Regions from separate parts of the Streptomyces sp. HNM0645 genome, predicted to be linked through region 1. Evidence: riboswitches for the same ligand, from Rfam matches in the RefSeq annotation. Region 1 holds a riboswitch; the other holds the start of a gene.
What was found. A riboswitch is a leader RNA that binds a small molecule or an ion and turns the genes downstream of it on or off. The one in region 1 is predicted to bind cobalamin.
Positions count from the first base shown of each region.

Region 2: it holds a riboswitch for cobalamin, as region 1 does, so the genes downstream of both, QMZ92_RS27015 (cobalamin biosynthesis protein) here and QMZ92_RS03995 (ribonucleoside-diphosphate reductase subunit alpha) in region 1, are expected to answer to the same signal.

Region 1 is NZ_JASHLT010000004.1:150,766-153,956, reverse strand. Features, by position in the region: gene QMZ92_RS04005 (carbon starvation CstA family protein) at 1-611, shown strand, start outside; gene QMZ92_RS04000 (YbdD/YjiX family protein) at 622-828, shown strand; cobalamin riboswitch at 1,021-1,161, shown strand; gene QMZ92_RS03995 (ribonucleoside-diphosphate reductase subunit alpha) at 1,289-3,191, shown strand, end outside.
Region 2 is NZ_JASHLT010000045.1:8,875-12,065, reverse strand. Features, by position in the region: gene QMZ92_RS27025 (inorganic phosphate transporter) at 86-1,342, shown strand; gene QMZ92_RS27020 (hypothetical protein) at 1,355-1,576, shown strand; cobalamin riboswitch at 1,713-1,864, shown strand; gene QMZ92_RS27015 (cobalamin biosynthesis protein) at 1,896-2,879, shown strand; gene QMZ92_RS27010 (cobyric acid synthase) at 2,876-3,191, shown strand, end outside.

The DNA.
Region 1 (3,191 bases):
CGGTCGTCGTCGGCGGCTGGGGCTACTTCCTCTGGGTCGGCGTGCACGACCCGCTCGGCGGAATCAACCAGCTCTTCCCGCTCTTCGGCATCGCCAACCAGCTCCTCGCGGCCGTCGCCCTGGCCGTCTGCACCACGCTGCTGGTGAAGTCCGGACGTCTCAAGTGGGCGTGGGTCACGGCCGTCCCGCTCGCCTGGGACGCCACGGTCACCCTCACCGCCAGCTGGCAGAAGATCTTCTCCGGCGACCCGAAGGTGGGCTTCTTCGCCCAGCGCGACAAGTACCAGGCGGGCATCGACTCCGGCGAGGTGCTGGCTCCGGCGAAGTCGATGGACGACATGCACACCATCGTCACCAACTCGACCGTCGACGGGGTGCTCTGCGCACTGTTCGCCCTGCTCATCGTGGTGGTCCTGGCCGACGCCGGCCGGGTCTGCCTCAAGGCGGTCAGCGAGCCCGAGACCGTCCGGCTCGCCGAGGTCCCGTACGTCGAGTCGAAACTGGTCGCGCCCGCCGGGCTGTTCCCCACCAAGGAGGAGAAGGCGGAGCTCGCGGCGGTCGGTGCCGGCGCCGCGGGCTCCGAGGCTGCGGGCACGGCAAGGCGTGAGTAGCGTGGGGGTCATGGCTGCGGTGAGCGGAGTACGTCGGGCCGTGGACTGGGTCCGCTGGTACGTGCGCGAGGTCTCGGGCGAGTCGGTGTACGACCGTTACGTGGCTCATGCACGCTCTCACGACCCCGACGCGGAGGTCATGTCCCGCCGCGAGTTCGAACGCCGCCGCATGGACGAACGGGAGGCGGACCCCCGCAAGGGATTCCGCTGCTGCTGAGCGCCCCCGCCGACGGCGCACACGGGCCTCCGCGTTCCCTCCGGGAGACGCGGGGGCCCGTCGCCGTGACCGTGGAGCCCGCGGCCCGGCTTCGCACGGACGACCGGACCGGCCGGCCACCCGTGCCCTGGGTCCCGAGCGAGGCCACGACACAACATGTGGGGGGTTCCGCAACTCACCGCCCCCACATGTATGCTCATGCTCGCTGTCGCCGCAGGGGAATCCGGTGGGAATCCGGAACTGTCCCGCAACGGTGTGACGGCGTGCGCGGGGCCTGTTCCAGGTCCTCGTACGCCCGTGAGTCCGAGGACCTGCCGACGGTGCGCCCGGACCGTCCGGCTCGGGTGCCCAGACGTCCGGGCCTCGCGGAAAAGGCCGGTGGACGCGGTCCGCCCTGCCCGGGTGTGCGTCCGTGCCCCTGCCCCGCCGGCCCCCAGCCGAGCGAGGGAGAGCACCCCCCGTGACCATCGCGCCGCCCGATCCTGCTTCAGCGCAGCTCGCCGACGGACCAGGCACCGCGCTCCTGCGGACCCTGACCGAGCTCACCGCGGACCTGCCCGACGCCGACCCCGGCCGGGTCGCCGCCGCCGCCCTCCGGGGCCGGCACGCGGGCTCGGACGAGGCCGAACTGCGCGAACTGGCCACGGAGGCGGCCGCCGGCCTGATCTCCGAGGACCCGGCGTACTCCCGGCTCGCGGCCCGGCTGCTCACCCTCACCATCGCGGAGGAGGCTGCCGGGCAGGGGGCGACCGCGTTCTCCGCCTCCATCGCCGTCGGAAGCCGCGAAGGACTGATCGCGGACCGTACGGCCGCCTTCGTGCAGACCCACGCCCAGCACCTCGACTCGCTGGTCGACCCGGCCGCCGACGACCGCTTCGGGTACTTCGGCCTGCGCACCCTCTACAGCCGCTACCTGCTCCGGCACCCCATCACCCGCGAGGTCATCGAGACCCCGCAGTACTTCATGCTGCGCGTCGCCTGCGGTCTCGCCGAGGACGAGTCCCCGCGCGCGCTGGACGAAGTGGCCTCCCTGTACGGGCTGATGAGCCGCCTCGACTACCTGCCGTCCTCCCCCACGCTCTTCAACTCCGGCACCCGGCACCCCCAGATGTCGTCCTGCTACCTGCTGGACTCGCCGCTGGACGAGCTGGACTCCATCTACGAGCGCTACCACCAGGTGGCACGGCTCTCGAAGCACGCCGGCGGCATCGGGCTGTCGTACTCCCGCATCCGCTCCCGCGGTTCGCTCATCCGCGGCACCAACGGGCACTCCAACGGCATCGTGCCCTTCCTGCGCACACTGGACTCGTCGGTGGCGGCCGTCAACCAGGGGGGCCGGCGCAAGGGCGCGGCCTGCGTCTACCTGGAGACGTGGCACGCGGACATCGAGGAGTTCCTGGAGCTGCGCGACAACACGGGCGAGGAGGCGCGCCGCACGCACAACCTCAACCTGGCGCACTGGATCCCCGACGAGTTCATGCGCCGGGTGAACGCCGACGCCGAGTGGTCGCTGTTCTCCCCCGCCGACGTGCCCGACCTCGTGGACCTCTGGGGCGGCGACTTCGACGCCGCCTACCGCAGGGCGGAGGCCGCCGGGCTCGCCCGCCGCACCATCCCCGCCCGTGAGCTCTACGGGCGCATGATGCGCACCCTCGCCCAGACCGGAAACGGCTGGATGACCTTCAAGGACGCCTCCAACCGCACCGCCAACCAGACCGCGGAGCCCGGCACCGTCGTCCACTCCTCCAACCTCTGCACCGAGATCATCGAGGTCACGGACGACGGCGAGACCGCCGTGTGCAACCTCGGCTCGGTCAACCTCGGCGCGTTCGTGGTGCAGGACGCCGCCGACGGCGAGGACGTGATCGACTGGGAGCGGCTGGACGACACCGTCCGCACCGCCGTCACCTTCCTCGACCGGGTCGTCGACATCAACTTCTACCCGACCGAGCAGGCCGGCCGCTCCAACGCCAAGTGGCGCCCGGTGGGCCTGGGTGCCATGGGCCTCCAGGACGTGTTCTTCAGCCTGCGCCTGCCCTTCGACTCAGCCGAGGCGAAGGCCCTGTCGACGCGGATCGCGGAGCGGATCATGCTGGCCGCCTACGAGGCGTCCTGCGACCTCGCGGAGCGCAACGGGCCGCTCCCGGCCTGGGAGCGGACCCGCACCGCCCGCGGGGTGCTGCACCCCGACCACTACGACGCCGAGCTCGCCTGGCCGGAGCGCTGGGCCGCACTGCGCGGGCGCGTCGCCACCACCGGCATGCGCAACTCGCTCCTCCTCGCGATCGCGCCGACGGCGACGATCGCATCGATCGCGGGTGTGTACGAGTGCATCGAGCCGCAGGTCTCCAACCTCTTCAAGC
Region 2 (3,191 bases), on a different contig from region 1:
CGCCCCAGTTCACCTTCCGTTCACTCAGCGACCCTACGTTCACCCGAGCCACTGCCATCCGAACGATTGCCTGGGTACCCGGTAAATGGAGCACATCACCCTGCTGCTCGCGATTGTCGTCGTGACAGCACTCGTGTTCGATTTCACGAACGGCTTCCACGACACCGCCAACGCCATGGCGACGACCATCTCGACGGGTGCGATGAGACCGAAGGCAGCAGTGGCGATGTCCGCCGTGCTGAACCTGGTCGGCGCGTTCCTCTCCGTCGAGGTCGCCAAGACGATCTCGGGCGGCATCATCAACGAAGAGGGCATCCGCACAGAAGTGATCTTCGCCGCGCTCGTCGGCGCGATCCTCTGGAACCTGCTGACCTGGCTGCTGGGCCTCCCGTCCAGTTCCTCGCACGCCCTCTTCGGCGGCCTCATCGGCGCCGCCGTGATGTCCGCCGGCTTCTCGGCCGTCAACGGCGGCACGATCGTCACCAAGGTCCTGATCCCCGCCGTCGCGGCTCCGCTCGTCGCCGGCCTCGCGGCCCTCGTCGCCACCAGGCTGACGTACCGGATCGGTGGCACGACCGAGAACAAGGCCACCTCCAAGGGCTACCGCGCCGGCCAGATCGCCTCCGCAGGCCTGGTGTCCCTCGCCCACGGCACCAACGACGCGCAGAAGACCATGGGCGTCATCACCCTGGCCCTGGTCACCGGGGGCGTCCTCGCGCCCGGCTCGAACCCCCCGATGTGGGTCATCGTCTCCGCCGGCGTCGCGATCGCGCTCGGTACCTACCTCGGCGGCTGGCGCATCATCCGCACGATGGGCAAGGGCCTGACCGACCTCCAGCCGCAGCAGGGCTTCGCCGCCCAGACCAGCGCGGCGACGGTCATCCTGGCCTCCTCGAACCTCGGCTTCTCCCTCTCCACCACCCAGTCCTGCTCGGGTGCCGTGATGGGCGCGGGCCTCGGCCGCAAGGGCGGTGTGGTCCGCTGGTCCACCGCGACCCGGATGTTCGTCGCCTGGGGTCTGACCCTGCCCGCCGCCGGCCTGGTCGCCGCGGCCGCGGAGTTCCTGACCAAGCAGGGCACCTGGGGCATCGCCGCCGTGGCCGTGCTGCTCGTCGCGGGCTCCGGGGCCATCTGGGTGATCTCGCGCCGCAAGCCGGTCGACCACACCAACGTCACGGACGACGAGGTCGAACCCGCGGGCGTCGTCACCACCGCCATCGCGGCCGTCACCCCGCCCCCGGCCGGTGTCGTCGGGACCTCGGTGACCGAGGCCGAGGCGCCGAAGGCCGCCGTTCCGGCCCAGGCATCCGAGTCCACTGCGGCGCCCGCCGCCACGGTGTAAGGAAAGAACAGCATGAAGATCGACTGGGCAGCTCTGGGCTCCGTCTTCGGCGTGAGTCTCGTCGTGACCGTCGCCCTGGTGGGCCTGTTCACCCTGGGCGTCGCGGGTCTCTCCAAGCAGGAGGCCGCGGCGGCGCAGGGAGGCTCCGCGGGCCTCGCCCGCACGGGTGCGTACGCCTGCTTCGCGCTCTGCGCGGCGGCGGTGGCCTTCGGGATCTATCTGATCGTGGTCTGACGGCCGTACGGCACCTCCTCGCACAGGGGCCGGGCGCACCTCCGGGTGGGTCCGGCCCCTGTCGTGTGTGTGCCCGCAGCCAACCCGTGTGGGCCTCGGCACACTGTCCCGTCGCAGGTCAAGGGCGAGTTGACGGGCGTTCGGGGACCGTGGTGGACTTCCGGAGCCATTTACGGCGGCAGAAGAGGAAGCCGGTGCGAATCCGGCGCGGTCCCGCCACTGTCACGGGTGCGCTCCCCCTCACGGAGCGCCCCGGAGCCAGGAACTCTCTCCCGCCGGTCACGTCGAGCCAGGGCGCGGACCCTGAGTGAGGACGAACATGCCTGCCGAACCGGGGGGGCCGGGCGTGCCGCGCCCGGACATCACGTTCGCGTACGGCGCCGCGGCCGGGCTGGCCGGCGACCTGCTCCTCGGCGATCCACGCCGCGGGCACCCGGTCGCCGCCTTCGGCCGGGCCGCCGCCGCGGTCGAACGGAGACTCTGGCGCGACCACCGCGGCTGGGGCGCCCTGCACACCGCGGTGTGCACCGGCGGCGCGGTCGCCGCGGGCGCACTGGCCGCCGTCTCCGCACGCCGGTCGCGCGGCGCCGCCGTCGCCCTGACCGCGGCCGCCACCTGGGCCGTCGTCGGGGGCACCTCGCTGGGCCGGGAGGCCCGGGCGATCGGCGGGGCGCTGGCGGCCGGGGACATCGAGGTCGCCCGGGAGCGGCTGCCGCATCTGTGCGGACGCGACCCCAAGGCGCTGGACGGCCCCGGCATCGCCCGCGCCGTCGTCGAGTCCGTCGCCGAGAACACCTCGGACGCGGTCGTGGGCGCGCTGTTCTGGGGTGCGATCGGCGGCGTGCCCGGTCTCGTCGGGTTCCGCGCCGTCAACACCCTGGACGCGATGGTGGGTCACAAGTCACCCCGCTACCGGCGGTACGGCTGGGCCTCGGCCCGGCTCGACGATCTCGCGGGCTGGCCCGGGGCCCGGCTCACCGCAGCGCTCGCGACCGCCGCGGGCGGCGACCCGCGCGGCGCGGCCCGCGCCTGGCGCCGGGACGCCGCGAAGCACCCGAGCCCCAACGCCGGTCCCGTGGAGGCCGCGTTCGCCGGAGCCCTCGGCGTACGGCTCGGCGGGACGCTCTCCTACGCCGGCCGGGTCGAGCACCGGCCCGTGCTCAACGGCGCCGACGGCCGGGCCGTCGAGGTCGCGGACATCGAACGGGCGGTACGGCTCTCGCAGCGCGTGGGGGTGCTGGCGCTCGCGGTGTGCGTGGGCGCGCGCCTCGCGGCCGGGGCCCCGAGTCGGAGGCGCGCATGAGCGGGGGCGGGCTGCTGGTCGCCGGCACCACCTCGGACGCCGGCAAGAGCGTGGTCACGGCGGGGATCTGCCGCTGGCTGGTGCGCCGGGGCGTGAAGGTCGCACCCTTCAAGGGGCAGAACATGTCCCTCAACTCCTTCGTCACCCGCGAGGGCGCCGAGATCGGCCGGGCACAGGCCATGCAGGCGCAGGCCGCACGGGTGGAGCCCACGGCTCTGATGAACCCCGTGCTGCTGAAGCCCGGCGGCGACCGGTCCAGCCAGGTCGTGCTGATGGGCAGGCCCGTGGGCGAGCTGAGCGCGCGCGGCTACC